DNA from 3 places in the Shewanella halifaxensis HAW-EB4 genome. Region 3 is predicted to be linked to each of the others. Evidence: predicted binding sites of a transcription regulator. Region 3 holds the regulator's gene; each other region holds the start of a gene.
The links. Region 3 encodes NrdR, which represses ribonucleotide reductase genes. Its sites were predicted from a motif close to AAACACNANATNTNGTGTTT; they were not measured.
Positions count from the first base shown of each region.

Region 1: the regulator NrdR is predicted to act here: its motif matches at 2,189-2,208, upstream of nrdA (class 1a ribonucleoside-diphosphate reductase subunit alpha).
Region 2: the regulator NrdR is predicted to act here: its motif matches at 2,551-2,570, upstream of nrdD (anaerobic ribonucleoside-triphosphate reductase).

Region 1 is NC_010334.1:2,454,692-2,458,981, reverse strand. It holds gene gyrA (DNA gyrase subunit A) at 1-225, opposite strand, end outside; gene ubiG (bifunctional 2-polyprenyl-6-hydroxyphenol methylase/3-demethylubiquinol 3-O-methyltransferase UbiG) at 506-1,216, shown strand; gene SHAL_RS10640 (HAD family hydrolase) at 1,209-1,886, shown strand; gene nrdA (class 1a ribonucleoside-diphosphate reductase subunit alpha) at 2,356-4,290, shown strand, end outside.
Region 2 is NC_010334.1:3,263,500-3,267,789, forward strand. It holds gene nrdG (anaerobic ribonucleoside-triphosphate reductase-activating protein) at 1-298, opposite strand, end outside; gene nrdD (anaerobic ribonucleoside-triphosphate reductase) at 401-2,518, opposite strand; gene SHAL_RS13965 (hypothetical protein) at 2,773-3,459, opposite strand; gene rssA (patatin-like phospholipase RssA) at 3,800-4,290, opposite strand, start outside.
Region 3 is NC_010334.1:1,462,447-1,466,736, reverse strand. It holds gene SHAL_RS06145 (riboflavin synthase) at 1-524, opposite strand, end outside; gene ribD (bifunctional diaminohydroxyphosphoribosylaminopyrimidine deaminase/5-amino-6-(5-phosphoribosylamino)uracil reductase RibD) at 528-1,649, opposite strand; gene nrdR (transcriptional regulator NrdR) at 1,718-2,167, opposite strand; gene glyA (serine hydroxymethyltransferase) at 2,321-3,577, opposite strand; gene ettA (energy-dependent translational throttle protein EttA) at 3,856-4,290, shown strand, end outside.

The sequences.
Region 1 (4,290 bases), 990 kb from region 3:
ACCGATTACGTCACCAACGACACGAGCAGACTTTTTATAAGGCTTGTTCCAGTCGTTTTTCAATTCGCTCATGGCGAATAGTACGCGGCGATGTACCGGTTTTAAACCGTCACGAACGTCAGGCAGTGCACGGCCAACGATTACGCTCATGGCGTAATCTAAGTATGAATTCTTTAATTCGTCTTCAATATTAATTGGTGTTATAGATGAAGCCAGATCAGTCATAAACTGCTCGATCCCCTGAAATTTAGCGTGCTATTCCTATTTCCTAGAATAGCTATGCTTGAAAACGTGATTTGGCATTCTAACACAGTTATTTTATGGCGCTATACCCAAATATAGATTCAGTTTAAATAACCGAAAAAAGCCAATTCACTTGATTAAAATCAAGGCATAGGCGCAATAATTGACCACTTTGAAGCTCAACATCACAACTTGTTTGTTTCTTGCCACTATTCATTATAATGTGACGTAAACACGGATTTGTCACTGAGAGGTAATTTAAGTGCAAACACACAATAATGTTGATCCACAAGAGATCGCTAAGTTTGAGAAAATGGCTGCCACCTGGTGGGATCCTGAAGGCGAATTTAAGCCACTGCACAACTTAAACCCTTTACGTCTTAATTATATTGATCAAATTGCCGGAGGTATTTTCGGTAAACAAGTGCTCGATGTCGGCTGCGGCGGTGGTATTTTATCTGAAAGCATGGCAAAAATTGGTGCCCAAGTAACTGGTCTTGATATGGGTGACGAACCACTTGATGTTGCAAGGCTTCATGCCATAGAAACAGGTGTGTTGATAAACTATGTCAAAAACACCGCAGAAGCCCATCGAGACGAACATCGTGGGCAATACGACGTTGTTACCTGCATGGAGATGCTTGAGCACGTTCCCAATCCTAGCTCTGTGATCCAAGCCTGCGCCGATATGGTTAAACCTGGTGGCTTTGTTTTTTTCTCAACAATTAACCGCAACATCCGCGCCTATGTCGAAACTATTCTTGGCGCTGAATACCTGTTAAAGATGCTACCAGTCGGTACCCATGACCATAATAAGTTTATTAAGCCCTCAGAGTTAATTGACTTAGCTGATAAGGCAGAGCTGTTCTGTTCTGATGCAGTCGGTATTACCTACAACCCTATCACCGATATCTTTAGATACACCAAGAGTCTTGAAGTTAACTATATGATAGCTACGGTTAAAAATGACTAACGCCCACTTTACCCTAATCAAAGGCGTGCTATTTGATTTAGATGGCACGCTGGCCGATACAGCACCAGACATGGTAGAAGCGCTTAATATGACGCTACAAGCTCATGGCCACGAGAGAGTGCCGTTAGCTAAGCTCAGAGCCAGTGCCTCACACGGCAGCATTGCAATGATCAGAACGGCCCTGCCCGCAATAGATGAAGAGAGTGTACCGGTATTACAGCAGTCTCTTTTTGATCACTATCAGCAAATAAACGGTGACAACTGCGACTTGTTTGATGGCTTAGATAGATTACTCGATACGCTCACTCTACTATCAATTCCATATGGTGTTGTCACCAATAAGCCAGCTCGTTTCACAAGGCCTTTATTAAATAAGCTTGGCTTAACAGCAAAAATGCCCGCTGTAGTCAGTGGTGATTCAACTCTTTATTCAAAGCCCCATACCGCTCCTATGCTATTAGCCGCGCAGCAGCTGAAGGTTCTACCAGAAAACATCCTATATTTAGGAGATGCTGAACGTGATCTTGTGGCGGCAAAGTCCGCTAATATGATTTCAGGTTTAGCCGCGTGGGGTTATATCGGACCCGATGATAATCCAAGTAACTGGCCAGCCGACTTCAGTTTTGAAAGTGGTCACAGCTTAGCCGACTTTTTCAATAAAAAAATTTAGTGCACCATTTACTATAAAGCTAGCGTGTGTGCAGTTTTGAATCAGTGGTTAAACAAGCTACTCGTTCTCATACCAAAGTACTCAAAATGATCTGGACGGATCGCTCAACTAAGTGGCGATCTGACAGATCATTTTTATTCGGCTAAATCTTCACCTACACAAAGGAAATCAAACCAAAACAAGCTTTAACGGTTAGCCATCACTAACAGGCTCAATTATCCTCAAGATATCCACAGCTTGCCCCCAAAGTTCACACTTGCAAAAAACCAACAACCTCACTATCTTGTAGATATTGAATTCCAAAACACCATATATAGTGTGTAAGCAACAAAGCTAGACACTATTTAGTCTTTTGTGTCAACAAAAGGAACCTAGCGTTTTTACGGTTAAAAACGGTTTGTTTACAGGGAAACGTAGGGTGAACCTGAACGGGTCACTTTCATAAATATAAAAATCAAGGTCTATTTTAATGAATAGCAATATGACAGTCACAAAGCGTAGTGGCGAGCGTGAGACTATCGATCTCGACAAAATCCATCGTGTTATTGAATGGGCGGCAAAGGGACTTAACAATGTCTCAGTCTCAGAAGTAGAACTGCGTTCTCACCTGCAATTTTTCGACGGCATTGCAACTGAAGCCATCCATGAGACTATCATTAAAGCGGCTGCTGACTTAATTTCCCCCGAAGCACCTGATTATCAGTTTCTTTCTGCTCGTCTTGCTGTATTCCATTTACGTAAGAAAGCCTTCGGCCAATTTGAACCACCGAAACTATACGATCATGTCGTTAAACTTGTTGAGCAAGGCAAGTATGACGCACACATTCTAGAAGATTACAGCCAAGAAGAGTTAGATATTCTTGATGGCTATATCGATCATTGGCGCGATATGAACTTCTCTTATGCTGCGGTTAAGCAGTTAGAAGGTAAATATCTAGTTCAAAATCGTGTTAGCCATGAGATCTACGAAAGTGCGCAATTCCTGTATATTTTGGTTGCAGCCTGTCTTTTTGCTAAGTATCCAAAAGAGACGCGCCTGAAATACGTAAAAGACTTCTATGATGCGACATCATTATTCAAAATTTCACTGCCTACGCCAATTATGGCTGGCGTTCGCACGCCAACTCGTCAGTTCAGCTCATGTGTACTGATTGAATGTGGTGATAGCCTAGACTCAATTAACGCCACATCATCATCAATCGTTAAGTATGTTTCTCAACGTGCCGGTATTGGTGTCAATGCAGGCCGTATTCGCGCACTTGGTAGCCCTATCCGCGGTGGCGAAGCATTCCATACAGGTTGCTTACCATTTTATAAATACTTCCAAACAGCGGTAAAGTCGTGCTCTCAAGGCGGCGTACGCGGTGGCGCTGCTACCTTGTTCTACCCAATGTGGCATCTTGAAGTTGAGTCGCTGTTGGTACTTAAGAACAACCGTGGTGTTGATGATAACCGTGTTCGTCATTTGGATTATGGCGTTCAAATCAACAAGGTGATGTATCAACGCCTTATCCAAGGCGGCATGATCAGCTTATTTAGTCCATCAGATGTGCCTGGAATGTACGATGCATTCTTTGAAGATCAACAAGAGTTTGAGCGCTTATATCTTAAATATGAAGCCGATGACAGCATTCGTAAGAAGCAGATTAAAGCGGTAGAGTTATTCTCGCTGATGATGCAAGAGCGTGCCTCTACGGGCCGCATTTATATTCAGAACGTGGATCACTGTAACACTCACAGTCCATTTGACTCTAAAGTGGCACCAGTTCGTCAATCTAACTTGTGCCTTGAAATTGCACTACCCACTAAGCCGTTAAACAACATTAACGACCCTGATGGTGAGATTGCACTTTGTACACTTTCAGCATTGAACTTAGGTGCAATTAAGAAGTTAGATGAACTTGAGCCACTGGCTGATCTTGCCGTACGTGCACTTGATAACCTGCTTGATTACCAAGATTACCCAATCATCTCTGCTAAGAAAGCATCGATGAATCGCCGTACTCTAGGTATAGGCGTAATCAACTTTGCCAACTATTTAGCGAAAGAAGGCGTACGTTACTCAGACGGTTCAGCTAACGGCATTACCCATAAAACATTTGAAGCCATTCAATTTTACTTATTGAAAGCCTCAATGAAGCTTGCTCAAGAGCAAGGGGCTTGTCCAGCGTTTCATGAAACCACTTACGCTAAGGGTATTCTACCCATTGATACCTACAAGCGTGATCTAGATAAGATTTGCGATGAACCATTGCACCTCGACTGGGAAACACTGCGCGAAGAGATCAAGACACACGGTCTACGTAACTCTACGCTTTCAGCGCTAATGCCGTCAGAGACCTCTTCACAGATCTCTAACGCAACTAACGGTATTGAGCCACCCCGTGGTTTAATCAGTGTTAAA
Region 2 (4,290 bases), 1.8 Mb from region 3:
CTTTACCCGGACACTGCTCCCTCACCAGCTTAACTAACGACAATATCGCCGCTAGATTTGCAGGAAACAGAGGATCGCCACCAGATAACGACAAACCACGGCGCTTAATACGCTGATCATTTAAATCATCAATAACGCGCTGTTGCATCTGTTCATCAAATAGATGACCAGAGCAAGGATTCCAAGTGGACTGGTTATAGCAACCACGACATTGATGCTCGCATCCCGACACAAAAAGTGTGGTCCGAGTACCGGGCCCATTAATCACATCGGTTTGATAATATTGATGATAATTCATATTAAACTCGTTTCAGCTTGGGAGATAAAAAAGGTGCTGATATCAGCACCTTTCATATTTCAGTCATTACTTGAACGCGATGATTGCGCTACAAATTAGGTATTATAGATGCTTAACGCGGCGCTTAACTTCTTCTTGCTTACCATAGTTAAACGGTCTTGCATCAGGGCTACCTAAATAACCACATACACGACGAGTCACTGACACGCGGCTTGGCTCATGGTTGCCACACTTAGGGCAAGTGAAACCTTTACTGGTACAGCTAAACTCACCAGTAAAGCCACAATCGTAACACTCATCGATAGGTGTGTTAGTGCCGTAATATGGCACTCTGCTATAACTGTAGTCCCACACGTTTTCTAACGCTTCTACGTTATTTTGCATGTTAGGGAATTCGCCGTAACAGATGAAACCGCCGTTAGCTATCTCAGGATATGGCTGTTCAAAATCAATCTTGTCGTATGGGTTAACTTGCTTTTCAACGTCCAAATGGAAGCTGTTGGTATAGTAACCTTTAGCGGTAACCCCATCAACGACACCAAATACCTTGGTATCGAGTGCACAGAAACGGCTACACAAGTTTTCACTTGGCGTGCTGTACAAACTAAATGCGTAACCAGACTCAGCTTTCCAGCTGTCAGTTGCTTGCTTCATGTACTTAATAACCGCAATGGCTTTTTCACGTAGCATTTCACTGTCGTAAACATGCTCTTCAGTGCCATAAAGCGCATTAATGGTTTCATGCAGACCGATGTAGCCTAATGAAATAGATGCACGGCCATTTTTGAAGATCTCAGAAATATCGTCATCGGCACGTAAACGTACGCCGCAAGCACCTTCCATATAAAGGATAGGAGCGACACGCGCCTTAACACCTTCAAGACGCGAGATACGAGTATCCAAGGCCTTACGAGACATGGCTAAACGTGTGTCAAGAATACGATAAAACTCAGCTTCATCACCTTTTGCTTCTAGCGCAATGCGTGGCAGGTTCAAACTCACAACACCTAAGTTGTTGCGGCCTTCATGCACAAGCTCACCATCTTGCTCGAACGTACCTAAGAAGCTACGGCAGCCCATTGGCGTCTTAAATGAACCCGTCACTTTCTCAACTTGTTCATAGTTAAGAATATCGGGATACATACGCGTTGAAGCGCACTTAAGTGCCAACTGCTTGATGTCGTAGTTACAATCACCCGCTTTATGGTTGATGCCATCACGAATAGCGAAAACAAGTTTTGGGAATACCGCTGTTTTACGGTTCTTACCCAAACCTGCAATACGTACTGTCATCATGGACTGTTGAATTAAGCGTGACTCCCAAGAGGTGCCTAAACCAAAACCAAAGGTCACAAATGGGGTTTGACCATTTGCCGTATGTAGCGTGTTCACTTCATACTCTAGTGACTGGAATGCATCATGACACTCTTTTTCAGTTTGCGCCGTTGCAAACGCTTTCGCGTCAGTAATGCCCCAGTTTAATGCCACTTGGTAGTGCTTGTCGTAACTCTTAGCGACAAAGGGTGCCAAGACCTCATCGATACGGTTAATCGTCGTACCGCCATAGATATGGCTTGCCACTTGCGCAATAATTTGCGCCGTCACTGCTGTCGCGGTTGAAATTGACTTAGGGGTTTCAATTTCAGCGTTACCCATCTTAAAGCCCTGAGTTAACATGCCACTTAGGTCAATAAGCATACAGTTAAACATCGGGAAGAATGGCGCGTAATCTAGGTCGTGGTAGTGGATCTCACCAGACTCATGTGCGGCAACGACATCTTTAGGTAAAATGTGGCATTTGGCATAATGCTTGGCCACGATACCCGCAAGCAAGTCGCGCTGAGTTGGGATCACTTTAGAGTCTTTATTGGCGTTCTCGTTCAACAAAGCCGCATTGCTTTGCTCAACCAAACCACGGATCTCTTTATTCAAACGACTGCTAACTTCACGATTGGTATCTCTATCGTGACGGTATTCGATGTAAACGCGCGCCAAAGATTTGTACGGCCCTTCCATCAGCAAGTTTTCAACTGTGTCTTGCAGATCGTGAATGTTAACTTCAGCTAACTGCGACACACTTTCTCTTACATTTTCAGCAATCTGTTGTGCGTATTCAGCGCACTCAATACCTGCCGAGTTAGCAGCTGCTATCACGGCGTCTTTAATCCTTGTTTCGTCAAAAGGCGTACGGTAACCATCCCGTTTAATAACCACTGGCATTGTATAAATCCTCTTCAGCTCGCTCATCAAAGTAACACTATATATAGTGCTACTTTTTCAATAAATCACAATATGTGGCGTATTAAGCTATAAAATAATGATAAGTACTTTGATCCAGATCATTATTTTAAAAGAGGATGACAATAAGAAAACAGTTATGCCTACAAAGCCACTGATCTCAAATTATGGCCTTGACGAAGACCTAGAAGCGGGCTAGTGACAGGATAATTTAGGTATAAATTGTGGATAAAAATCTAATGTCTTTTAGCTAAAGCAAGGTAGCTATTAAGTTGACCGTTTTCCTGTTGATGCTCACCAGTCATAGAGGCTAATTGCATCAAAGATTTAAGTCCTTTGTAATGATTTGCTTGCGCTTCACTCAGTGGTTTTTCCGAATTTAACAGCTCGGTGATCTGGCTTGAAACACGGTTGGCTTTCTGAGCAACTAATGGCGACTGAGAGATATCCATCGCTCCCATCACCCACTTTGCATCATCTAACATCGCTGCTAGCTTTTTGTCATCATCACTATCACTCAAGCTGGCACGTTGCTCGTCGATAAAGTCAGATAGCGATTGCTCATCGGCTGGGGGGATTTCAAAGCCACTGTTAGATAATCGATTAAGCTGCCCCTCTGAAAGAATGCCATCTTGATAGAGACGTTGAATGAGAGCCGGTAATTGCGCCGAATTAAATTGCCCCCCTTTAAAAAAGTCATTCGCCATCGCCTCTATTTTCTTCGCTCTTTCTGCACGGTCTGATAACACAAGCGTATTATCATTTTTTGTCAGCGACGTGGTTTCAGCTTGGACGGTTTTAGCGCCTACCTCTGTAGCAACTCCTGCACCGCCAACATTTGACTGGCCACTATTAACGCCATAGGCGTCGGATACAAGTGCATTACTATTTACTGCGTTACTGATACTGCTAAGTGGGTTCATCGTCAAAAAGCCGGCGTAGAAAGAGTATAAATATCTCTAAAGCATTTAACGTGCCGACTTCTTTAATTAGAATATCAATTGATTACTTTTACGCCAACTCTTGAGTTATACCAATCACATTAAATATGTGATTGGTATTAACGCCAAGCAAAACGTCCTAAGCGGTTCAATTTGTTCTGCGTTCAAACTGGCCTTGTTCTAGCTTATAACTTGCTTAAAAAGAGCTTTCAGCTCAATGAGCAGTAAAACACGGTATTTAGGCATATATAAAACCAGAAAAAGGTCACAAAAAAGGCGCGATTAGCGCCTCTTTATTCAAAAACCAAACACACAAAACCGTTTAGACTTCATGCTGTATCAGAGCCGCTTCAATCAAGTGCGCTACTTTCTCAACCGCAGCTTCACCAGCCGCAATCGCTTCTTCAGCACGATGAAACTCCATAGTTCCTATATTCCCTATATCCGGCACGATACAGATATCAGGCGGATCGCCCATCAAACGCGCTCGCTTATGGCGCCCTTCCAAAATTTCCATCGATTGATGCATGACCGCTAGCATCCCCGGATTAGGGTTATGCGGTGCATTGCTCTTACCACCAAGGGAGAACTTATCAGTTAAACCCGTAATGTAACCCCTGCCTCGAGCTAACAGATCGGTAAAGCCTTTATCTTTATGCTTCTCAGCCTCATGCACTTCTTCGGGTGTTGGCTTGTTACTTTTCATATTCACGGGTAAAACTTGCATACGACCACGACGAAGCCCATGCAGATCGACCGCAATCACGAGGTCTACGCCCATGGCGCGGCTAACCGAAACGGGAACAGGGTTAA
Region 3 (4,290 bases):
GCTTTCAGATCCACTAACGTGGTTTCGCCCGCAGTGTGCGGTACTATGGTCAGTCTAAATCGATGGCCTTGCACCTCATTGACAGTCAAACTCACGCCATCGATGGTAATCGAGCCTTTATGGGCGATATAACGACCCAGCTCAACAGGCGGTGTTAACCAAAACTCAATCGCTTGGCCACGAAACTGCCTGTCGTCCACATGAGCAATACCGTCGACGTGACCACTAACCATGTGCCCGCCTAAACGGGTTGTAGGGGTAACCGCTTTTTCAAGATTAACGGCTTTTCCCACCGGATAATGAGAGAAACCCGTCAAACTGACAGTTTCGGCTGAAATATCTGCCACATACCCGTCGGCCATCAACTGAACAACGGTCAAACACACACCATTGGTGGCAATACTGTCGCCTAGTTTTACGTCTGACAGATCCAGCTTGCCACTGGCAACCGTTAAACGAATATCATCACCGCGGCGCTCTACTTTTCTTAAGTGGCCAACAGACTCAATAATCCCTGTAAACATAAACTAATTACTCACTCTTAACGTTAAGCGGGTATCTTTACCCACTTTGCGCTCATCGATTAGGTTGATACGCGGTATGTCGGACATGGCTTGAAAATCATCTAATGCAAGCAAGTTACGCCCCTGCCCACCTAAGATTTTCATCGCTTGATACAGCACGATTTCATCAACTAGCCCTTGGTTAACAAACGCGCCTGCAAGTGTTGCTCCGGCTTCAACGAGTACGGTATTACAACTCTTCCCCAGTAAGCTTAATAAGGCTTGCAGATCGATACGAGCATCAACTGCTGGCAATACCTGACTTTGAACATGTGCAGGCCAAGCAGCCTGAATACTCTCGGGATATGCGATTGTTGAAACCAATAGAATAGGACTTGCGCTGTTAAATAAGTTTAGCTCTGTACCCAGGCGAGCCTGACTGTCTAATACTACGCGCAGTGGCTGGTGGATCTCTGCTGGTGCAAGTTGACCTGCAAGCGAGCCTAACTCGCTATGACGCACATTTAAACACGGATCATCGGCAAGTATGGTTTCGACACCCGTTACCAAAGCGCAATGGCGTGCTCTAAGTCGCTGTACATCGCTACGCGCTTCAGGTCCGGTGATCCACTTAGATACACCGTTAGACAAAGCGGTCTTACCATCGAGGCTAGCCGCAAGCTTAACGGTCACCCAAGGTAAGCCTTTTTCCATACGCTTTAAAAAGCCTAGGTTCACTTGCTTAGCTTCTTCGGTCATCAAGCCGACATCGACTCGAATGCCCGCATCGCGCAGCATGGCAATGCCACGGCCTGAAACTTCTGGATTAGGGTCGGTAACGGCTATCACCACACGGCTTACACCATGCTCGATTAACGCTTTAGCACAAGGAGGAGTGCGGCCATAGTGGCTGCAGGGTTCTAGCGTGACATAAGCGGTGGCGCCTTTGGCGTCTGCCCCTGCCATATTTAACGCATAAACTTCGGCGTGAGGGCCACCGGCTCGAATATGGTAGCCTTCACCCACGATCTCGCCATCTTTAACGATAACGCTGCCCACACTTGGATTTGGGCGGGTGGTGTACATGCCCTTTTGTGCCAACTCAATGGCAAGGCTCATCATTTGACTGTCTTCGATAGACCACATAATGGCGGCAATTCCGATTGTTCGATTGATGGAGGGCTATACGTTGAACTTAGCCCATGTAGCATAGGTTACTTTTGCAGTTTAGCGATCGCATCACCAAACTCTGAAACATCTTCAAAGGCACGATAGACAGAAGCAAAACGAATATAGGCAACTTTATCTAAGTTGACTAAATGATCCATCATCAGGTTACCTATCATTTCTGATTTCACTTCACGCTCACCGGTCGCGCGTAAAGTCGATTTAATCTTAGTTAATGCCTGCTCAATTTGATCCATAGACACAGGTCTTTTCTCTACGGCTCTTAACATACCACCGCGCAGTTTTTCTTCATCAAACGGCTGGCGGCTGCCATCTTGTTTCACTACCCGAGGCATCACAAGCTCGGCACCTTCAAAGGTGGTAAAACGTTCATGGCATTGAACACACTCTCTACGTCGACGAACCTGATGGCCGTCAGCGACTAATCGCGAATCAATCACTTTTGTGTCAGTTGCGCTGCAAAATGGACAATGCATTTAGCCTCCGTTTAGAAATTAGTTAGTTTCACTCACTGGATTTAGCTAAACCTCAGTTCAGAAAGTATGCTCGAATCAAATGTATACTCGAATAAGAACAAAAATGGCCGCATAAATGCGGCCATTGGAGTCTACCTGATTTAACCCTTAAGGTTAACCGTAAACAGGGAACCTAGCGCACAATTCCAGAACCTGAGCCTTAACACGCTCGCTAACGGCAAGATCTGAAATATCATCTAAGATATCGCACATCCAGTGAGTGAGTTGCACAGACTCTTCTTCACCAAAGCCACGACGGGTAATCGCAGGAGAACCGATACGAAGACCTGAAGTCACAAATGGTGAACGTGGGTCATTAGGTACAGAGTTCTTGTTCACTGTGATGTTCGCATTACCTAGAGCTGCATCAGCATCTTTACCAGTAATATCTTTGCTGATTAGATCAAGCAAGAATAGGTGGTTGTCAGTGCCGCCAGATACCACATCGTAGCCACGCTCGATGAAAGTGCGTGCCATCGCCTTTGCGTTAACAACCACTTGCTCTTGGTAAGTGGTGAACTCTGGATCTAGCGCCTCTTTAAATGCAACCGCTTTAGCCGCGATAACATGCATCAATGGACCACCCTGACCGCCTGGGAAGACCGCTGAGTTTAACTTCTTATAGATATCTTCATCGTTAATCGCAGATAAGATCAAGCCGCCACGAGGGCCAGCGAGTGTCTTATGCGTCGTTGTTGTCACAACGTGAGCGTGTGGCATTGGGCTTGGATAGATGCCTGCAGCAACAAGACCTGCAACGTGCGCCATATCAACAAACAGGTATGCACCTACTTTATCAGCGATTTCGCGGAACTTACCCCAGTCAACAATGCCTGAATATGCACTGAAACCAGCGATGATCATCTTTGGCTTGTGCTCAACCGCTAGACGCTCAACTTCGGCGTAATCAATCTTGCCGGTTGTTTCATCAATACCGTACTGAACTGCGTTATATAGCTTGCCAGAGAAACTCACATGAGAACCGTGAGTTAAGTGACCACCGTGTGCTAGGCTCATACCTAGAACGGTGTCGCCACCTTGAAGCAGCGCCATAAATACCGCTGCGTTAGCTTGTGAGCCAGAGTGTGGCTGAACGTTGGCATAAGTTGCACCAAATAGCTCTTTAGCACGTGAAATCGCTAGCTCTTCAACAATATCTACATGCTCACAACCGCCATAGTAACGCTTACCCGGGTAACCTTCAGCATACTTATTGGTTAGCTGCGTACCTTGGGCTTCAAGAACGCGAGGACTGGTGTAGTTTTCTGAAGCAATGAGTTCGATGTGCTCTTCTTGACGGCGTGTTTCATCTTCAATTGCTGCAAATAGTTGTGGATCGTAATCCGCGATATTCATATCTTTTTTCAGCATTACTCACTCCAGCTGTAAAGTCTTGTAATAGGGTTGCGCGGTATTCTACAGCGCATTTGATCACAATCCCAGCATTTACAACATGAAATTACTTGCATTTCTAGATGAGAGAGTTTCGTAAAAAGCACCAATACGAGTAAAAAACACCCCAAGTCTCATCATTCTATTCAAGAGTTAACTCGTAAATAAACAGCTCGAATTCAGATTTAAGTTCTGCATCGAATCGAGTAGAATTAGCGCCATTCAACGTAGAAAAAATACAATCGAAGAGAAATAACATGGCTCAATTTGTATATAGCATGCTTAGAGTGGGCAAGATTGTTCCGCCTAAAAAACAGATCCTAAAAAATATCTCGTTAAGCTTTTTCCCTGGCGCTAAAATTGGTGTTTTGGGTCTAAACGGTTCGGGTAAATCGACCCTGCTTCGCATCATGGCGGGTCTTGATACCGAAATTGAGGGTGAAGCGCGCCCAATGCAAGATCTCAAAATCGGATACTTGCCGCAGGAACCTAAACTCGATCCAAACCAAACCGTGCGTGAAGCGGTAGAAGAGGCAGTTGCTGAAGCTAAAAATGCTTTAGTGCGTTTAGATGAAGTTTACGCACTTTACGCCGAGCCAGATGCCGACTTTGACGCCCTTGCTAAAGAGCAGGGTCAGCTAGAAGCAATTATTCAATCGCAAGATGCCCACAACCTAGAGATGGTATTAGAT